One region of the Planococcus sp. ANT_H30 genome, then DNA from elsewhere that is predicted to be linked to it. Evidence: riboswitches for the same ligand, from Rfam matches in the RefSeq annotation. Region 1 holds a riboswitch; each other region holds the start of a gene.
The links. A riboswitch is a leader RNA that binds a small molecule or an ion and turns the genes downstream of it on or off. The one in region 1 is predicted to bind cobalamin.

Region 1 (3,281 bases):
GAAATAACGCTATGATTTCAGGCATGTTTTACTGCATAAAAAAACTCCTCGCTTTTAAGGCGAGGAGTTTTTGTGTTTTAGTTAAATAAATCTGGGTAAATTGTTTTAGCTACTAATTCCACAGCGTCACCAATGCGCGGTCCAGGGCGTGATGTGATATCAGAATCCAAGAAAAAGACTTGATCGTTTTGAATCGCTTCGATATCGCTCCAGCCTTCACGTGCTTTGATCTCCCCGATTGGATCTTCCGTATAAGAAACCGTTGTTGTGATAATTTCTGGATTTCGTGTAATGACTTCTTCTTCTGAAATTTTTGGCCATCCTTCGAGGTCACCAAAGATATTTTCGACATTGGCATGGTTCAGTATTTCTTGTTGGAACGTTTTTTGACCTGCTGTATAAATTTCGGGCGAAGGACTGATTTCGAAAAACACTTGTTTTTTCGCTTCTACCCCTTCTATTTTTTCTTGTACTTCTTCAATTTGCTGCTGAATTGAGCTATTTAACGTATCCCCTTTGTCTTCAAGACCCATGACGGTCGAAATTTGTTCGATGTCGCCATACACATCTTCAAAAGATTGCGCTGATTCAATAACAAATACTTGGATACCTGCAGCTTCTAACTCTTCATAACCGGTTGGCGCACCTGTAGAATAACCGATGACGACATCTGGATCCATTTCAATGATGCGTTCTGCGTTAAAAACGACTGAATCTGAAACACGTTCAACTTCAGCTGCTTCTGCTGGATAATTATCATAATCAGTCGCGCCAATCACTTTTTCTCCTGCTCCAATGCCATACAAAATTTCAGTATTACTTGGAATAAGTGAGACAACTGTTTCAGGTACTTTTTCAAACGTCAACTCGTTGTCTAAATCATCTGTAACGGTATAGTTTGCTTGCTCCTCTCCTTTATTCGTTGGTTCTGCATCTGTTTTTTCTGTTGTTTCTGATTGACAAGCACCTAGAGTTAAAACAACTGCTCCGATAGCTACGTATTTGAATGAGGAAATTTTCATTGTTGATTGGTCACTTCTTTCTTTTTAGGTCTAGTTGGATAGGACTTGCTGACGAACGGGATTTCTTCCACTCCGTGATGCTGATTAACATAAACAGCCATCGTAAACAGCACGTTGGCTAACAAATTGGCGTAATCAAAGAGAATGTTCGGTATTTCTTTTTCTAAACTCACTTTGTGCAAGGCCCTTACTGATTTTTTCGCTTCACTGCGACAAACATGCAGGACGCATGCAGCGTGTGTTCCTTGCGGCAAAACAAAATTACCGATTTTATCCTTTGTGAAGTTTACATAATAATCATACATGTTACTTAGCTCAATCAAGTCTTCCTCATGAATGGCTATTTTACCGCGAACTGAGCCGTTCAAATGATAAGCCATAGGTTGTAAAATCTGCAGATCTCGTTGTATAGCTTCTATATCTTGTGTCAATGACAGGGCTTCTCCGATTCGGGTAGTCAACGAATCAGTCCTAATTTCAAAATCCACAGTAACTGCGGATTCCCGCATAAATGGATAACAAAGATAACGCATGTCTTTTTTCATCATTCCACCTCACTTCCGTTTGGTGAAAATCACGGCATTGAACGCTCTCTAAACAGCAAAAAGCCGCCCTCAAAAGAGGACGGCGGCATAGCTATTTAGAGACATACTTCAGCAGTCAAAATAGAAACGTTGCCGTATGATTCCCTTATCTTCCGAAGAGTAAAAATACGTTCAAAAAAAGGTAGGTCTCCTGGCTTGTGCATCGCTTTACTTTAAGAACCTTCCCGTTTAGTTGGTAACACTAAACAGTGGCATTTTCTTATTTCATACGCACTTACAGTTGCGGAAACAGCCCCGGAATCTAACCGAGTTCCCTGTTATGCTGACGAATCAGCACCTTTTTTCTGCATGATTATTCACTTGTTTCTAGTGTAGCATATGTCGTACGACAAAAGACATACTTATCGAACGATTATTGTTGATTGACCAGCAGTTTCACTTTAGGCAGTTCGGCAAAAACGATTCGTTTATGCCATCTTAAATAAAGAGCATGCTCTGGCGAAACGGGTATTTTTATCCCTCTTTTTAATTGGTAGGTGGGATAATGTTCTTCTGGAATTTGACTCGAAATACGGAGACTTCCGCCTCCGGTAAATGCGATGAACCCCGCTGAATACAAAGCAGCATGGTTGGCACAAAGTAAGATGCCATTAAAAGCATCTAGCCGTTCTTCAGCTGAGCTGTCTTTCCAAGGCTTGGCATGCGTCGCTTTCAACACAGCGTCAATACCAATTCCACAAAGTGGACATTCTCCGTTCCAAAGCGGCAATAAACTTTCTCTGAATTGTTCTTTACCTCTACGCATTTTCGTTTTGATTTGTAGTTCTGCTTCTGCAATCAAGCTGATTAATGGATCATGCTCTGTTTTTTTAATCACTTCCATTGACAACTCCAATTGTTCGACTTCCAAGGTGAAAATATTTAAGGCGCTAATTAGTTCTAAAAATTTCATCGCCAGTTCTTCATTGCATGGATACAAATAACCTGAATTGCCACTAGCATCTTCTTGAAATGCCGCGTATTTTACGGGCAGTAAAGGCTCTATTTCTCTAAAAAACGCCTTAATGGATAACGGATTGTCCAATTCGCGATAAACAGCCCGTGCGATAAATGCCTCTTCAGTACTGTCCTGCTGCTCGTCTGTACTTTTAGGTTTGGTTCCATGTTTACAATCTTCTCGTACATGACTAATAGCTACTAAAAATCCTTTTACATAATGAAAAACGATATCGCCTTTTTTTAACTCCTGCATTCGTTTCCAAGAGTGTGGAATCATCCCCGATTTATCAACCCTCGGTGACCAAAGAACCTCTGCGTTGCGTTCTTCTTGATAGGTCTCTCCTTGCATAACAATAAAACTATTCATGAATATCCTCCTAATAATAACATTGCTGAAATCCAATGACTCCTATGTAATAAATCAAGTTAGATAAAGAAAAACCTTTCCTTTTATTTTAACTCAAATCCAAAGCTTTTGTTGGGATTAAGAAAAGCATAAGCGTCCGTGTAGGTCCGACAAGCGCTGGAAGTCTTACCAGTTATGATGGTTTTCAGCTACAGTAAGGCTAAGGACCTGGGCGCTGAAGCTGGACACCGAAAAGCATAAGCGCCGCAACAAAAAAAGCCACTATACGCAGTGACTGTTTCATCATTTTTTTTCGATTAAGATTTTACCAATTCACGTGCGTTTATTTCAGAATGAGCTGTCACACAA
Region 2 (3,281 bases), on a different contig from region 1:
TACGACACCCGAAGAATTGCCTTTGAATTTTTTAATGTCTGAGCCTAACGCTCGCACTTTGCCGTAATAAATGCCGATGCCCCCACCATCTTTACTAAGGCGCGCGATATCCCAGTTGTTTAAGTAAATGCCGTCTAAAGAATCGTCTACCGTATCGATAAAACACGAAGACAATTGCCCAAAACTTTTACCTGCATTCGATAAAGTTGGAGTCGCAACGGTCATATACAAATGACTCATCGCCCAATACGCTTCTTTAACGAGCTCTAATCGACGCTCTTGCGGCTCATTTTGCATTAACGTCATGGCAATAACTAAAAAGCGCTCTTGCGGAAGTTCAAACAACTGCCCTTCATAGTCTTTTGCCAAATAACGATCTGCCAGTAAAAACAAACCGATGTAATTAAATAGCAAATCCCGACTCGGCTCGATTTCTTGACCTATTTCTGTAATCTCTTCTTGAGAATAAGAAGCTAAGAGCTCTTTTGAGTAGATCCCGACTTGTGTTAATGCTTTGATTAACTCATAAAAGTCACCATATTTTTCAGTAGCGGAATAATTGCGGCTGCTTGCGGCTTTCTTATACAAATCACTGACATACAACTCTGCCGCTACGTAAGTCCAGTCTGGCTCGTCCATTGTGATGCGATTTAATGCATAAAGTAAGGATTGCTCGCCTTTTGCTTGTTCAGCGAGTTTTGCTGCTCGCTCTAGTAGCTCGCGCGTATCTAGTCCATAAACCTCAGTTGCTCGCTTGAGCGCTTTTTCTACTGCGTCCATTTCTGTTGTATCTGTTTTCATATTCATATCAGCATAACTCCTTTGCGAATTCGTTCACTTTCATGCGTCGCTGTTTCCGCTCCTGTGCGCTTTTAAATAATTCTTTTTCAGCAGGAGTTTCTGGTATAACACCAACGACCGGTGTCGGTTTGCCGTCACTGTCGACTGCAACCATTGTCAAAATAGCTGTCGTCGTCAAATTTCTATTGCCGGTTTCAATCTGCTGACATTCTGCTTTAACATACACTTCCATCGATGTTCTTCCTGTCGATATTACAACACCTTCTAAGATGAAAATGTCCCCTACTTTAGCGGAAGATAAAAAATTCACCGTATCAATCGAAGCTGTAACGACTGCTTTTCCGCTGTGCCTCATGGCAGTAATAGCGGCAATTTCATCAATATACGCGAGTACGGTTCCACCGAATATCGTTCCTAAATGATTCGTATCAGGTGGCAACACTAATTTTGTTTGAATGGTTCTTGCCACACCTGCTGCTAATGGTTCTGTCATGATTGCATTTCCTCCTTCTATGTAAAACAAAAAAACCCATCCTCTCAGGGAGGATGGGGTGGAAAACGCAGAATAGCGGAGAAAGGCAGCAAAAAATAGCTGCTCGCGCAGAATATCTTCGTTATCCTTCTCAACTCCCGGAGAAGATCATAAACTTAGAACAAAGGCAGGTTTCCTGGCTTGTGCGTCATCCTCTGCTATCTCCTTCCCGTCCATTGGACAGTGGATTGTGATAGCTCGTCAGCACTTACAGTTGCGGGTACAGCTCCGGTATTACCGGATTCCCTTTTAAGCCTTTTCAGGCACCTTTATCAATATTTTCACTACATATAGTTATTTGAATAATAAAAAACACTAAATGTTGTATCTATACACTATAAACCACTTTCATACTTTTAACAAGACTATTTACAAACTCGTGTTAATTAGCCGTCAAATATTGTTTTAACGCTTGTTTTACGGTACTCATTGTCTTTAGTTTGCTAAAGTCTACGCGCACATCGACAGCTTTTAATGCCAGTTCAGGACGAATTCCTGTAAAAATAAGCTGAATGCCTAACAAGCGCATGATTTGATCAATTTTGTATAGAAATTCTGCAACCACATTATCAATATTATAAATCCCTGAAACATCAATAATGAGACAATGCAAATTTTCTCCTTGAACTTTCTGCGGGATAATATCCAGCAGGCGCATACTCCGATCCCCATCGACTGATCCTACAAGTGGCAACACAGCTAGTCCATCAATAATCGGAACAATTGGTGCTGAAATTTCGTTTTTAAGTTGGCGTAAGTCATGCGACATTTTTTTCTGAAGCGTGATATCACGCATAGTGGACTGGATGGCTACCGTTTCTCCGTACTGAACTGGGTAACAATACAATTCAACATCGGCTAAAGTCCCGTCAAAACGTCTAACAGTCGTTTCCATCAACTCTCCAATTGTACGATTTTCCATCCCTTTTTGAATTCGCTTCGTAATTAATTCTTTGTAGTCGTCTGTAAAGACCTCTACTACATCTGCGCCCACAACTTCTTCTTGCTTCGCTTTAAAAAATTCAGCACCTGATTGGTTTATATATAAAACCTTCTGATTTGAATGGATAATTGTTGTTTCGTCAGAATAATTCACAATGTCCTGATACATTTTTTCTTTTTCTGGAATACTCGCTAACGAAGTTGGTGCATTCGGCATATCCCTTCACCCCTTCCGTTTCGGAAACTATCTACATCCTATTTTACACTTTTTCGAGAAAACTTTCAGTGTTAAGTAACACGTAAAAACAGCTGATCTATTCTTAATCCTTTCATCACTTATAAGACAGAAATTTCTTATCGTCCACTAGAAGTTCACATCAAATTAAAAAGAGTTGCCGGTTAAGCAACTCTCTCTACTTTCCTATCTATGCATCGACCCATTCAGAAGCTAGTTCTTTTTCTGTTTTCGGCTCGTCCGCTTTTTTAGTATTTTTGCTGGTATACGGTTTAAAACTCTTCGCTTTGTTGGCACCGGATTTCCAGCGAGTCCATCCTTTTTTGCCAGTTCCCTGACCCGTACCACTTTTCGGTTTCGCTTTTGCTTTGCTCATTTTAATCACTCCATTACTGCTACATTACTGCAACGATGAAGTACATCTTATCACATCAAGCCGTAAAATTAAACAAAATGTTCTTGTTAGACACGGGAAAGCCCTGTTCTCAACAACTTTAATTCTAATTCGTAATTTGCAATAGACTCATCAATCGTTAAGTTTTTAGCGAAATATTCAATCCAATTCCTAACGGTCACCGACATCATAATTTTAAGCAGATGGTATAGTTCTTTGTTTCCAGAAACGTTTAACTTGGTCGTATCGATCAAAAGGCTAATCGCTCGGAATTCTTCTGCAGACTCTTCTTCATTGACAATTTTAATAAATTTAGTTTCTACTTGTTCTGTCATATTCAAAAGGACGTTTCGTTTAAAGTCGAGTAATTCTTCTTC
Region 3 (3,281 bases), on a different contig from region 1:
TCAAGAACATGGCGATAAATTTGTTAGCATGACGCATGAAGAGCGTTTTGAAACATTCCGTCAACACGGGTTAAAAGTGGAATTAGCTAAACTGCAACAAGATTTAGCAAACTTCCGCGTTGAGTTTGATGAATGGTACCCAGAATCATCCTTATACAAAAACGGTAAAATCGATGAAGCATTAGCTAAGCTCCGTGCAAATGGTCATGTCTTTGAAGAAGAAGGCGCTACATGGTTCCGGTCAACAACATTTGGAGATGACAAAGATCGTGTCTTAATTAAAAATGATGGCACGTATACGTATTTAATGCCGGATATTGCCTACCATGAAGATAAATTGCAACGCGGTTTTGGCAAGCTGATCAACGTTTGGGGTGCTGACCATCACGGTTATATTCCACGGATGAAAGCAGCGATCGAAGCGCTTGGTTATGACCGTGATACACTTGAAGTGAGCATTATTCAAATGGTGCAATTGTACAAAGACGGCGAAAAAATGAAGATGAGTAAACGTACAGGAAAAGCGGTAACGATGCGCGAACTAGTCGAACTAGTTGGACTAGATGCCGTTCGTTATTTCTTCGCGATGCGTTCAGGCGATTCGCATATGGACTTTGATTTGGATTTGGCCGTTTCACAGTCCAACGAAAACCCGGTTTATTACTCGCAATATGCGCATGCTCGTATTAGCTCAATCTTGCGTCAAGCAGAAGAACAAGGTTTACTAGCTTCAGAAGAGCATTTAAACTTGTTGACTTCTGAAAAAGAAATTGATGTTTTGAAAAAAATTGGGGATTTCCCACAAGTCATCGCAGATGCAGCGAAACAACGTGCACCTCACCGTATTACAACGTACATTCAAGAATTGGCGTCAAATTTCCATAGTTTCTACAATGCCAATAAAGTATTAGATGCAGCAAACGCCGAAATGACAAGTGCTCGTTTGGCATTGATCACGGCTGTGAAAACAACGTTAGCGAATGCACTCAAAACAGTCGGCGTCGAAGCTCCTGAAAAAATGTAAGCGAAAGCTAAACGGTTACGTGTATAATGAAACAGAATTAGAACTTAATAGCGATTCATAAAGGTGCTTATGTCTAAGAACATGAGTTAAAAGGGAAGCCGGTTCAACTCCGGCGCGGTCCCGCCACTGTATGTGAGAGGAATTTGCAATATGCCACTGAAGCAATGCTTTGGGAAGGTGCAAACACCAATGATCACAAGCCAGGAGACCTGCCTTTATGACAACACACCCATATGCCTGCGAGGAAAGGCTGGATGCGCATGCTTTTTTATGGCGTCCTTTCAATCCCTCGCAGAACTTTGCGGGGGATTTTGTTTTGTGTCAGTTTTAAGTAGTCCACAAATCAGCGTCCGCCTGCAGCGATTTTTTATAACAAAAACACGACACTCTAGGGGGATTTTAATGATGAACAAGTTTTGGGAGTTTGGAGCAACAGCGGGATTAGCAGCCGTTTTACTAGCAGGATGTGGAGATGCGGCAACACCTGAAGAGGATGTCGAAACACCAGCAGAACCACCGGCAGAAGTAGCGGAAGTTGAATATCCGGTAACCATTACAGATGCAGTCGGAGATGAAATTGTTATTGAAGAAGAGCCAGAAGCTATTGTCTCAATGATTCCATCGAATACAGAAATTGCTTATGAATTAGGATTAGGTGAAAAAATGGTCGGCGTATCCGATTATGATAACTACCCAGAAGAAACAACGGATGTTGAAAAAATTGGGGGACAAGAATTTAATGTAGAAAAAATTATTAGCCTTCAGCCAGACTTAGTACTTGCACACGAATCGGGACTAGGTGTTGGAGATGCTGGATTGCAACAATTACGTGATGCAGGCCTTGACGTATTCGTCGTTCAAAATGCGGCTAGTTTTGAAGAAGTTTACGATTCAATTACAGAAATTGCACAAGCGACAGGAACGATGGAAGCAGCAGAAAAACTAGTTTCAGAAATGGAAGTCCAAGTGGCTGAAATCGAAGAACTGGCAGCAACAATTGAAGAACCCAAAACGGTCTTTTTAGAAGTCGGCAGCCAACCGGACATTTACACAACGGGAAGCGGCACATTCATGGATGAAATGTTGACATTGATTAATGCGGAAAACGTTGCTGGCGAATTAGAAGGATGGGTTATTATGGACCCAGAAGCAATCGTTGCAGCAAATCCGGATGTTATGATCACGACAGAAGGCGATTATGTTGAAGATGCAGTCGGTCAAATTAAAAAACGTGGCGGCTTTGCAGAAGTAACAGCTGTTAAAGAAGATGCCATCTACAGCTTAAATTCGGATATGCTCACTCGTTCAGGACCACGTTTAACTGCAGGACTAATGGAAATGGCACAGGCAGTTTATCCTGATGTTTTCAATGAGTAAACATCTAGTAGCATACAGCGTCTCTCTGCTGATTTTAGTAGGAGCCGTATTGCTCGGGGTGACCGTTGGAACGGTTTCTATTTCACCAGTTGTGCTGTGGAATCCGTCATCAGATGAAGCGGCGGCCAATATTTTATGGAATATTCGCATGCCTCGCGTAATTTTGGCAGGGCTTGTTGGAGCAGCGCTAGCGATTGCGGGTGCTGCGTTCCAAGGGCTTTTAAAAAATCCATTGGCCGATCCTTACACCCTGGGAGTGTCTTCCGGTGCCTCAGTCGGCGCTGTGACGACGCTCTTTTTTGGCATTTCGATACCGTTTTTAGGACCCTTCACCTTACCGGTTATGAGCATGATCGGAGCATTGCTGACGATGTTTGCCGTTATGAGCTTTGCAAAACTGGTGGATCGCTCGATGAAAATGGAAACGGTCATTTTAACTGGAATTATCTTTAGTTCATTTCTTGGATCAATTATTTCTTTAATGATTGCTTTAACAGGAGAAGAGTTACGGCAAATTATCGGGTGGCTGCTCGGCAGTGTGTCTATGCGTGGTTGGCCATATGTTCGAATGGCGTTGCCGTTTGTGTTAATCGGTTCTTTCATATTATGGCTAAAGCGTCGTGAATTAAATGCGATGCTGTTTGGTGAAGAACGCGCGCAGCACTTAGGCGTAGATGTCAAAAAGAGCAAAATGACGATTTTGATTGGGGGATCGGTACTAACAGGAGCGGCTGTTTCGGTTTCTGGAACGATCGGTTTTGTCGGATTGGTCGTTCCGCATATGACCCGTTTATTATGGGGATCGGATCATCGCCACGTTTTGCCTTTGTCGTTTATTAATGGAGCCGCTCTTTTGATCGTTTGTGATTTGGTATCACGA

Region 2: another riboswitch for cobalamin. It lies ahead of FQ085_RS16780 (acyl-CoA thioesterase); the one in region 1 lies ahead of FQ085_RS15725 (ATP:cob(I)alamin adenosyltransferase).
Region 3: another riboswitch for cobalamin. It lies ahead of FQ085_RS03885 (ABC transporter substrate-binding protein); the one in region 1 lies ahead of FQ085_RS15725 (ATP:cob(I)alamin adenosyltransferase).

What each region holds. Positions count from the first base shown of each region.
Region 1 covers NZ_VOBJ01000010.1:5,575-8,855, reverse strand. The annotation lists gene FQ085_RS15735 (arylamine N-acetyltransferase family protein) at 1-7, shown strand, start outside; gene FQ085_RS15730 (ABC transporter substrate-binding protein) at 78-1,022, opposite strand; gene FQ085_RS15725 (ATP:cob(I)alamin adenosyltransferase) at 1,019-1,567, opposite strand; cobalamin riboswitch at 1,731-1,924, opposite strand; gene FQ085_RS15720 (HNH endonuclease) at 1,980-2,933, opposite strand; gene FQ085_RS15715 (GGDEF domain-containing protein) at 3,230-3,281, opposite strand, start outside.
Region 2 covers NZ_VOBJ01000012.1:24,886-28,166, reverse strand. The annotation lists gene FQ085_RS16785 (ribonucleoside-diphosphate reductase subunit alpha) at 1-807, opposite strand, end outside; gene FQ085_RS16780 (acyl-CoA thioesterase) at 809-1,294, opposite strand; cobalamin riboswitch at 1,443-1,619, opposite strand; gene FQ085_RS16775 (PAS domain S-box protein) at 1,716-2,492, opposite strand; gene FQ085_RS16770 (DUF3934 family protein) at 2,701-2,886, opposite strand; gene FQ085_RS16765 (TetR/AcrR family transcriptional regulator) at 2,973-3,281, opposite strand, start outside.
Region 3 covers NZ_VOBJ01000001.1:830,835-834,115, reverse strand. The annotation lists gene argS (arginine--tRNA ligase) at 1-1,024, shown strand, start outside; cobalamin riboswitch at 1,069-1,255, shown strand; gene FQ085_RS03885 (ABC transporter substrate-binding protein) at 1,430-2,401, shown strand; gene FQ085_RS03880 (FecCD family ABC transporter permease) at 2,385-3,281, shown strand, end outside.